Regions from separate parts of the Nocardioides sp. NPDC058538 genome, predicted to be linked through region 1. Evidence: riboswitches for the same ligand, from Rfam matches in the RefSeq annotation. Region 1 holds a riboswitch; the other holds the start of a gene.

Region 1 (5,065 bases):
TCGGCGGCGGAGCGGTGCTCCTGCTGCTCCGCGACCGGATCCGGTCCTGGGCAGCCGCTCGCGCCGCCGCACGGCCGCCACGGCAGGACTCGTCAACAGGTGTCGAGGGGCGACGTACGCTCGCCCGCGGGTTCGGCTGGGGCGTCATCGTGTTCGTGCTCGGCATCTACGGCGGCTACTTCGGCGCCGGCGTCGGGATCATCGCGCTGGCCGTCCTGGTGCTCGAGCGCACCGAGGCCCTGGCGATCACCAACGCGGTCAAGAACGTCGCCACCGGCGTCGCCAACGGCACCGCTGCGATCGCGTACGTCTTCTTCGCTCCCGTGGACTGGCCCGCCGCGATCGCCCTCGGAGCGGGTGCCGTGATCGGCGGCTTCCTGGGGCCGGCGATCGTCCGGGTCGCCCCCGAGCGCCCGCTGCGCTGGCTGGTCGGTCTGGCCGGCCTCGGGCTCGCGCTGCACCTGGCCACATCCTGACGCGCCGACTCGGCCCGATAGGCTCCGGCCGCTGTCACGGGTCACAGGAGGGCATGACGAGCATGGGTTCGAGCAAGATCTCGGTGCGCGCCCGGGTGCGTGCGCTGGTCGAGGACGACCTCTTCCAGAAGACGATCATCGGGGTGATCATCCTCAACGCGGTGGTCCTCGGTGTGGAGACGGCGGTCCCCGAACACCTCGCCCACGAGCTGGCGCTGCTCGACAGCGTGCTCCTCGGGGTCTTCGTGGTCGAGCTGCTGCTGCGGCTGGTGGCGTACGGACCGAAGTTCTTCCGCGACCCATGGAACATCTTCGACACCGTGATCGTCGCGATCGCGCTGGTGCCGGCCACCGGCCCGATGTCGGTGCTGCGGGCACTGCGGATCCTGCGCGTGCTGCGCCTGGTCAACTCTGTCCCGTCCATGCGTCGCGTCGTCGACGGCCTGATCGCGGCCATGCCCGGGAAGGGCTCGGTCGCGGCGCTGCTGGGGCTGATGATGTACGTCGCGGTGGTCATCTCCACCAACCTCTACGGCTCGATCGCGCCGGAGTACTTCGGCGACCTCGGCACCAGCGCGTTCACGCTGTTCCAGACCATGACCGGCGAGGCCTGGCCCGACATCGCCCGCGAGGTGATGGCCGAGGACCCCTCCGCCTGGATCTTCTTCGTCGTCTTCATCCTGGTGATGACCTTCGCGGTCCTCAACCTCTTCCTCGCCGTGGTCGTCTCCGGCATGGAGAGCGTCGAGACTCTCGCCGAGCACGAGGAGGAGTCCGATGCCGAGATGATGGCCATCCTCACCTCGTTGCGGGAGGACCTCACCGCCGTACGCGAGGAGCTGGCCGCGACTCGGGCGGAGCTGCGGTCGGACTCAGATGTGGGCTCAGCTGCCCGCTGAGGTGATCTCCTGCAGCACCACGTTGCGGGGGCCGTCGGCGGTGCCCTTGACCACCCGCAGGAAGTAGGGCTGGTCGGGGTTGTGGTTGGGATCGAAGGTCCAGTTCCCGCGGGGGCTGACGATGGTGCCGACAGAACCGAGTGAGTCGGCGATCTCGTTGCGGTTGACGTCGTCTGAGAGGTCGAGCGCCTTGTCGAGCGCGGCCGCGGCGTCGTAGGCCTGCACCGAGTAGACCGTCGGGGTGGCGCCATACGCCTTGCGGTAGTCCTTTACGAAGGCGTCGTTCATCAGCGAGTCCATCGCGTCGCTGTAGTGCAGCGCGGTGCGTACGCCGGACGCGGTGCTGCCCAATGCGGACAGCACGTCGCCCTCGGTGAGGAAGCCCGGGCCGTAGAGCCTGGTGCTCTTGGCCAGCCCGGACTCGCGGTACTGCTTCACGAACGCCTCCGCCTCCTTGCCGGCATAGGCGGCGAAGATCGCGTCCGCGCCCGAGTCCTTCGCCTTGTCGAAGGTGCCCGACCACTCCTCGGTCACGCCGGCCGGGGTGTAGCTCTGACCCGCCACACTGCTGCCGGCCGCCTCCAGGGCGATCATGAAGCTGTCGGAGAACTCGTGACCGGCCGCGTCGTCGGACCCGATGACGTACGCCGTGCCTCGGTCGGTCTCCTGGGCGACCGCCTTCCCGAGCGCGCCGCCCAGGTCGGAGTTGGTCGAGGACGTACGCCACACGTAGTCGGAGCCGTCGGCGAGCTCGTCGGCCCCGGCGCCGGTCACGATCAGCGGCGTCTCGCTGTTGTTCGCGACGTCCTTGGCCGCGAGCGCCGTCTCCGAGCTCGCCAACCCGACGACCGCCTGGACCTCGTCGTCCTGGATCAGCCTGCTCACCGAGGCGACGCCGGTCTCGGCCCGGTCGCCCTCGTCGGCCTCGACGACGTCGATCAGCCGGCCGCCGAGCTTCCCGCCGTGCTGGGCGAGGTAGAGGTCGAAGCCCCGGGACATGTCGGTGCCGATCGACTTGTGGACGCCGGAGGTCGGCACCACCAGACCGATCGAGACCTTCGCCTCCGAGGTCGTGGCGCAGGCCGTCAAACCGAGCGCGAGCGCCGGGATGGGCGCGAGAACGAACAGTTGCCGGCGAGCCGAGCCAGTCACGGGAGACTCCATCTGTGGGGTTGGCCTCGGGAGATTTCGAGTAGCCGAACACTGGCACAGACCGCGGCCGGGCGGTGAGCAATTCGGCGCCGTGTCCGCAAGTCGGTAGTCTCGCCCTGCCAGTCGTACTCCATGCCTGATGGGGTCAGGGAACCCGGTGAAAGTCCGGGACTGACGCGCAGCGGTGAGGATGACGGGCGGGGCACGCACTCCTTCCGGGGAGGGCAGCCACTGGAGCCTGGCTCCGGGAAGGCGCTCCGTTCCGATCGATTCCGAGTCCGAAGACCTGCTGGCTCTGGCGGCGCCCGCCGCCAGGTCACCACGTGCCCCGCGCAAGGGCACATGACGCAGAGCAGGTGTCCTGATGGCGCGAGTCCGAACCGACCGGTGCCCTGGAGTCGGTCGCCCATGGACGGCCGAGGACGGCCTGCTGGTGCGGCTGCGCCTGATCGGCGGGTCCGTCTCGTCCGCCGCGCTGCTCTCGCTGATCTCCGTGGCGGAGACCTACGGCGACGGGCGGATCTACCTCACCGGTCGCGCCAACCTGCAGGTGCGCGGCCTGCCGAGTGTCGACGGCGGCCGTTCTGGAAACAACCTGCCGGGCGAGGTGCTCACCGCGCTGAAGGCGACCGGTCTGGTGCCGGCGCAGACCCACGAGCTCGTACGCAACGTGATGGTCTCCCCACAGACCGGGCTCGCCGGGGGACGTGCGGACCTGCGCGGCGTCGCGGCGTCGCTGGACCGGCTGCTGTGCGCCTCGCCGCGGCTGGCCGCGCTGCCGGGCCGGTTCCTCTTCGTGCTCGACGACGGTCGCGGCGACCTGGTCTCGCGGGAGTGCGACCTCGGGCTGGTGGCCCTGTCCGCCGTCGAGGGTCAGCTCCGGGTCGGTGACTCGTGGGGGCCCGTCGTGCCGCTCACCGAGGCCGCGTCCCGGCTGGTCGCGCTCGCCTCGCGCTTCATGGACGTACGCGGCGAGGGGCCGTCCGCGCCCTGGCACGTCGCCGAGCTCGACGCACCGATGGTCGAGCCGGTCGCGGCCGATGCTCGGGTGCCTGCCGTGGTCGAGGAGCTGGGGTTCGGCGAGGTGCCCGGGGGAGAGCATGTCCCCGCTCCCGACGGAGCCCTGGACCGGGCCGCAGTCTCTGCCCTGGCGGAACGGGCACCGGCGGTCGTCGTGACACCGTGGCGCGGCGTACTCGTGCCCTCGCCGCAGGTGCGCCCTCCTCGGCGCTACGACTACATCGACCAGGGGCCGGCGATCTACGTCGACTCCTTCGCGACCATCCGGCGCGAGGCCGACCTCTCCGCGGTGCCGGCCGACGCCGAGCGGCTCGCGGTGCGGATGATCCACGGCAGCGGACAGGTCGATCTCGCCTCCGACCTGGTCATCCACCCCGGCCTGGTGAAGGCCGCGCGGGGCGCGCTGGAGGCCGGGGCGCCGATCCTGTGCGACGCGACGATGGTCGCGACGGGGGTCACCCGCAGCCGGCTCCCGCGCGACAACGAGGTGCACTGCATGCTCGGTGACGACCGGGTCCCGGCGCTCGCGCGCGAGTGGGGAACGACCCGCACCGCCGCCGCGCTGTCCCTGTGGGAGCCCTACCTCGAGGGCGCCGTGGTCGCCATCGGCAACGCCCCGACAGCGCTCTTCCACCTGCTCGAGATGATCCTCGACGGCGGTCCGCGGCCGGCCGCGATCGTCGGCTGCCCGGTCGGCTTCATCGGCGCCGCCGAGTCCAAGGAGGCGCTCGCGTCGTTCGCCGCCGAGCACGGGATCGACATCCCCTTCGTCACCGTCCGGGGCCGCCGCGGCGGCTCCGCGATGACCTCCTCAGCCCTCAACGCACTCGCCCAGGAGCAGGAATGAGCACGGACGTACGCGGGCGGTTCGCCGTTGTCGGCATCGGTCCCGGCGATCCCGAGCTGATCACCCTCAAGGCTGCCCGGCTGATCGGCGCGGCACCCGTGATCGCCTACCACGCCGGGGTGCGCAAGCAGTCCCACGCCCGCCGGATCGCGTCCTCGCTGATCCCTGCGGAGGCGATCGAGGAGGAGCTGCGCTACCCGGTCACCACCGGCACCACCTCGCACCCGGGCGGCTATGTCGGGGCGATGGCCGAGTTCTACGAGTCCTGCGCGGTCCGACTCTCCGCTCACCTCGACGCCGGCCGAGACGTGGTCCTGCTCGCCGAGGGCGACCCGCTCTTCTACGGCTCCTCGATGTATCTCCACGACCGGTTCAAGGAGATCTACGAGACCTCCGTCGTGCCGGGCGTCCCCGCCTTCGCGGCCGCAACCGCTGCCGTCTCGACTCCGCTGGTGCGCCAGACCGACGTGCTCACGGTGCTTCCGGGCACCCTGCCCGAGCCGGAGCTCGCACGTCGCCTGGCCGACACCGAGGCGGCGATCATCATGAAGCTCGGCCGGACCTTCCCTGCGGTCCGTTCCGCGCTCGCGGCTGCCGGGCGGCTCGAGGGTGCCTGGTACGTCGAGCGTGCCTCGCAGCCCGAGGAGCGCTGGCTGCCGGTGGCGGACGTC
Region 2 (5,065 bases), on a different contig from region 1:
ACGGTGATCGTGCCCTCCCCCGCCTCGTCGACGGCGGAATCCTCCGCGCCGCAGGCCGTCAGGATCGTGGTGCCGAGCGCGAGCGCGGCGAGGCAGACGAGGCCGGGGCGTACGGGGCTGGTGATGCGCTGGGTCATGCCGATCGGTCCTTCCGAGGGTGGATGAGAAGGTGGGGCTGGTCCAGATGTGGATGCGGCACCTGGACCGAGCCGACGCCGAAGTGGTGCTCGACGCGGATGGTGTCGAGGACCTCGGCAGGCGGGCCATGGGCCACGACGGTCGCCGGGCCACTCTGTGGATCGCCGGCGGGCTCGCTGCCCGGCGGCCGACCGAGGACCGCCAGCCGGTCGAAGGATCGGAGCGCCAGGTCGAGGTCGTGGATGGTCGCGACCAGGGTCTCGGCCCGGTCGGCGACGCTCTGAAGCAACCGCAGCTGCCAGGCGACATCGAGATGGTTGGTGGGCTCGTCCAGGAGCATCACCGGGCACTCCTGGGCGAGGCCGCGGGCCATCACCGCCCGGCGCCGCTCGCCGCCGGAGAGCCGCTCGCAAGGGTCGTCGATGCGGTCGGCGAGGCCGACGGCGTCGAGAGCCGCCCGCACGATCTCGCGCTCCTGCCGTCCGCCCCGGGACCAGGGCCGGGTGCGGGGCACCCGGCCCAGCGCCACCATCTCCCCGACGAGCAGCTCGGCGGAGACCGCCTCTTCCTGGGGGACGTACGCCATCCGCCGGGCGCGTTCACGCGAGCCGATCCGGGCGGTCTCGTGGAGCCGGCCGGACTCGTCGGCGAGATGCGCCCGCCCGGCGCTCGGCCGCAGCACCCCGGCGAGGATCCGGAGCAGGGTCGACTTGCCCACGCCGTTCACCCCCACGATTCCGAGGCGGGTGCCCACCGGTACGTCCAGATCGACGTCGCGAAGCACCTCGCGCGTGCCCAGACGGGCGCCGACGCCACGTAGCCGCAGCACGGTCCCGGCGTCGTGCCCGCTCATCGTCCGCCTCCGAACCGGTAGTGCCCACGGCCCAGCAACAACAGGAACAGCGGTGCCCCGACGACACCTGTGACCACCCCCAGCGGGATCTCCTGCGGTCGCGCCACCAGCCGCGCCAGGACGTCGACCCACAGCAGGAACAGCCCACCGCCCAGCGCCGCGACCGGGAGGACGACCCGGTGCTGGGCGCCCACGAGCAGCCGGGCCGCGTGCGGCACGATCAGCCCGACGAACCCGATCCCACCGCTGACCGCGACCAGGACCCCGACCAGCACGGCCAGCGCGACGAACAGAGTCGTACGCAGCGCCGCGACGTTCACACCGAGCGCGGCAGCGGTCTCGGGGCCGGCGGCCAGGGCGTCCAGCCAACGGTGCAGCGCCAGCATGCCGAGCCCCAGGACGAGACTGAGGACCGCGGGCAGCCACAGCTTCTCCCAGCTGGCGCCACCGACGCTGCCGAGCATCCAGAACATCACCGAGTCGGCCGCGCGCGGATCATCGCTCATGAAGACCAGGAACGAGGCGATCGCGGAGAGCCCCGAGGAGAGCACGACACCCGAGAGCACCAGCCGGATCGGGGTCAACCCGCCCTGTGCGGTGGCGACCAGCCACACCAGCACGGCCGAGCCGACCGCCCCGAGCAGCGCCCCGCCGGAGACCGCGTAGATGCCGAGGCCGCCCAGCGCCCCGGTGGTGATCGCCGCCGTCGCTCCCACCGAGGCGCCCGAGCTGATCCCGAGCAGGAACGGGTCGGCGAGCGGGTTGCGCACCAGGGTCTGCATGCCGGCACCGGCCACGGCCAGGCCGGCGCCCACGGCGAGCGCCATCAGCGCCCTGGGGACGCGCAGCTCCCACACGATCACGTCCCACTTCCCCGTGGCGTCTCCCTGGAGCCGGTCGCCGACCGCCGCGATGACCTCACCGATCGGTATCCGCTCGGACCCGAAGGCCAGGGACGCGACGGCGCTGAGCGCCGAGGCGAGCAGCAGCCCGGCCATCAGCGGCACGAACGGGACTCGTCGTCTGCGGTCACGAGCACGGCGCGGACTCAGGGTCTCGCGGGACAGCGTTTCCACGGCGGTCGGCCTCTCAGGTCCTCTGGACCCTGGTCGCGAGGGCCGTGACGTACATCTGAGCCGACAGGTTTTCGGACTCGGGTTCACCCGGCGAGGCCGCCTTCCCAGGGACTGGTCCCCAGTGGCTTGCTGGCATCGCCGTCGCCCTCACCGCTGCGCGCCAGTCCCGGATTCACACCGGAGTTCCCTGGCATCCATCAGGATGCGTTCGACTCGGCGCAGAGGCTAGCACGGGCCACGGGGCCGGCGTCGGGAACGTTTCCGACGACACGGCTGAACACAAGATCTAGGAAGTTGCATTGGTGTAATTCCCGCATATAGTGGTCCTCGCAGCTGGTTCTCCCACCTCGGCGACGGGGCGGGAGAGGCAAGAGGGAACCCGGTGTGAGTCCGGGACTGCCCCGCAGCGGTGAGTGGGAACGACCGCCGTCACGAAGCACTGGGAGCAAGCCGGCTCCTGGGAAGCGACGGCCACTAGGACCGAGCACGAGACGCCCACGAGTCCGAAGACCTGCCAGTGCCCACCTCATGGTGGGGTCCGCGACCTCGAGGGAAGGTCAGGGGATCGAGCGCGTACGACGCCGTCCCCTCCTGCCCCGGCACGGATGCACGAGACATCCAGCGGGCCGGGGGCCCGCGCGAGAAGGGCACGGACATGATCGACACCGAGGGTCTACCGATCCGCACCGAGAAGTCGGCGTACGTCTTCGACTATCCGATGGCCGAGGACCTGGCCAAGAAGCAGCGGAGCATCTTCTGGACCGCCGAGGAGATCCCGGTCGAGAACGACAAGCAGGACTTCCTGGTCAACATGACCGACGCCGAGCAGGCCGCGGTCAAGACGACGCTGAAGCTGTTCACCATCTACGAGCTGATCCTCGGCGGCGAGGTGTGGGGCGACCGGCTCTTCCACGCGTTCCCGCGTCCGGAGGTCCAGATGATGACCAACGCCTTCTCGTTCGCCGAGCTGAACATGCACGCGCCGTTCTACGCGAAGCTCAACAAGACGCTGATGATCGACACCGAGGAGTTCTACGACTCCTACAAGAACGACCCGGTGCTGGCCGAGCGGATCGCGTTCGTGTGGGACGCCATCGCCGACGAGGACCTGCTCTACGCGCTGAGCGTCTTCACGCTGATGGAGAACTGCGTCCTCTACTCCAACTTCGCCTTCCTCAAGCACTTCCAGTCCGGGGGAAAGAACCTGCTGCAGAACGTGATCAGCGGCATCAACTTCTCCGCCCGCGACGAGAACCTGCACGCCACCGGCGGCGCCTGGCTGTTCAACACCACCCTCGAGGAGTACGCCGCGACCGTCCCTGCCGACAAGTTCGAGGCCGAGCGTGACGACCTCTTCGCGAGGGTTCGCGGCGTCGCCGAGCACCTCTACGCCCACGAGGCCCGGATCGTGGAGATGCTCTTCGACCACGGGCCGATCGCCGGCATCGACCAGGCCGACCTGGAGACCTTCGTGAGGTCCCGCATCGACATGACCCTGGAGAACATGCGGATGGAGCCGCTGTTCAACGTCGAGGCCAACCCGATCGCCGAGTGGTTCTACAGCGGCATCAACGGCACCCAGTTCCACGACTTCTTCCAGGTCACCGGCAACGAATACAACCGCAACATCGGCGAGACGGAGTTCAGCTTCTAATGAGCAACAACAACTGGGAGGCGCTCTCCGCCGAGCGCAAGGCGCTGCAGGCGTCGGGCACGGTGCCTGCCTTCATGACCACCGCTGGCTACGCGATGTTCAAGGCGAAGTACACCGTCGAGGGCCAGAGCGTGCGGGAGCGCTACGAGACCATCGCCAGCACCGCCGGCGATCTCGCCGACGAGATGTACCCCCGCGAGGACGGCGTCTCCTGGACGGAGCGGTTCTTCGAGGCGATCTGGAACGGCTGGCTCTCGCCGTCGACGCCGGTGCTGTCCAACCTCGGCACCGACCGGGGTCTGCCCGTCTCGTGCGAGGGCTCGTACGTCGAGGACTCGGTGTGGGGCTTCTACGAGACCCTCAAGGAGGCGGCGATCCTCTCCCAGAACGGGTTCGGGACCTCGGCGTACCTCGGCGATGTCCGGCCCCGCGGCGCGAAGTTCAGCGACAACGGCAAGGCCAACGGCGTGGTCCCGGTCTTCTGCAACTTCGTGGAGATGACCAACCAGATCAGCCAGGGCGCCACCCGCCGCGGCTCCTGGGCCGGCTACCTGCCGGTGGATCACCCGGACTTCTACGAGCTCGCCGACCTGATCTTCCGCGAGCCCGCCAACAAGAACATCGGCTGGATCTTCAGCCAGGCGTTCATCGACCGGATGCTGGCCGGGGATCGCGATGCTCTGGAGCGCTATCAGCGGGTGCTCAAGATCCGGGTGGTGCTGGGCAAGGGCTACATCTGGAAGGTCGACACCGTCAACGCCGCCCAGACCGAGTCCTACCGGGCCAACGGGCTGGCCAACAAGGCCTCCAACCTGTGCTCGGAGATCACCCTGTTCAGCGACGAGGACCACTCCTACACCTGCGTACTCTCCTCGCTGAACCTCTCGACCTATGACGAGTGGAAGGACCAGGACACGGCGTACGTCGCGACCGTCTTCCTCGACGCGGTCGCCGAGGCGTTCCTGCGCAAGGCCCGCACCATCCGCGGCCTGGAGCGGGCGGTGCGCTACACCGAGAAGGCCCGCAGCCTGGGGCTGGGCGTGATGGGCTACCACGACTACCTGCAGAAGCAGCGGGTGCCGTTCGAGTCGGACAAGGCGGCCGCGCTCAACAAGGACATCTTCGAGCGGATCTCCTCCGATGCCGATGCCGCGTCGCGGTGGATGGGCTCGGTCGCGGGCATCCCGGAGTGGTGCGTCGGGCGGCGCAACTCCCACCTGATGGCGATCGCACCCACGATGAGCACCGCGGTGATCGTCGGCGGCACCAGCCAGGGCATCGAGCCGTACGTCGCATGCGTCTGGAACCAGACCACCTCGGCCGGGGAGATGCCGCGGGCCAACC

The links. Region 1 has a riboswitch for cobalamin ahead of ACFWQC_RS24875 (nitrite reductase). Riboswitches for the same ligand answer to the same signal wherever they lie in the genome.
Region 2: it holds a riboswitch for cobalamin, as region 1 does, so the genes downstream of both, ACFWQC_RS19440 (ribonucleotide-diphosphate reductase subunit beta) here and ACFWQC_RS24875 (nitrite reductase) in region 1, are expected to answer to the same signal.

What each region holds. Positions count from the first base shown of each region.
Region 1 covers NZ_JBHXNY010000041.1:14,872-19,936, reverse strand. Annotated here, with positions in the region: gene ACFWQC_RS24890 (sulfite exporter TauE/SafE family protein) at 1-476, shown strand, start outside; gene ACFWQC_RS24885 (ion transporter) at 539-1,375, shown strand; gene ACFWQC_RS24880 (ABC transporter substrate-binding protein) at 1,361-2,527, opposite strand; cobalamin riboswitch at 2,631-2,836, shown strand; partial or broken gene ACFWQC_RS24875 (nitrite reductase) at 2,892-3,080, shown strand; gene ACFWQC_RS24870 (precorrin-8X methylmutase) at 3,741-4,394, shown strand; gene cobJ (precorrin-3B C(17)-methyltransferase) at 4,391-5,065, shown strand, end outside.
Region 2 covers NZ_JBHXNY010000023.1:2,868-7,932, reverse strand. Annotated here, with positions in the region: gene ACFWQC_RS19455 (ABC transporter substrate-binding protein) at 1-137, opposite strand, end outside; gene ACFWQC_RS19450 (ABC transporter ATP-binding protein) at 134-991, opposite strand; gene ACFWQC_RS19445 (FecCD family ABC transporter permease) at 988-1,989, opposite strand; cobalamin riboswitch at 2,112-2,295, opposite strand; cobalamin riboswitch at 2,385-2,601, shown strand; gene ACFWQC_RS19440 (ribonucleotide-diphosphate reductase subunit beta) at 2,723-3,721, shown strand; gene ACFWQC_RS19435 (ribonucleotide reductase N-terminal alpha domain-containing protein) at 3,721-5,065, shown strand, end outside.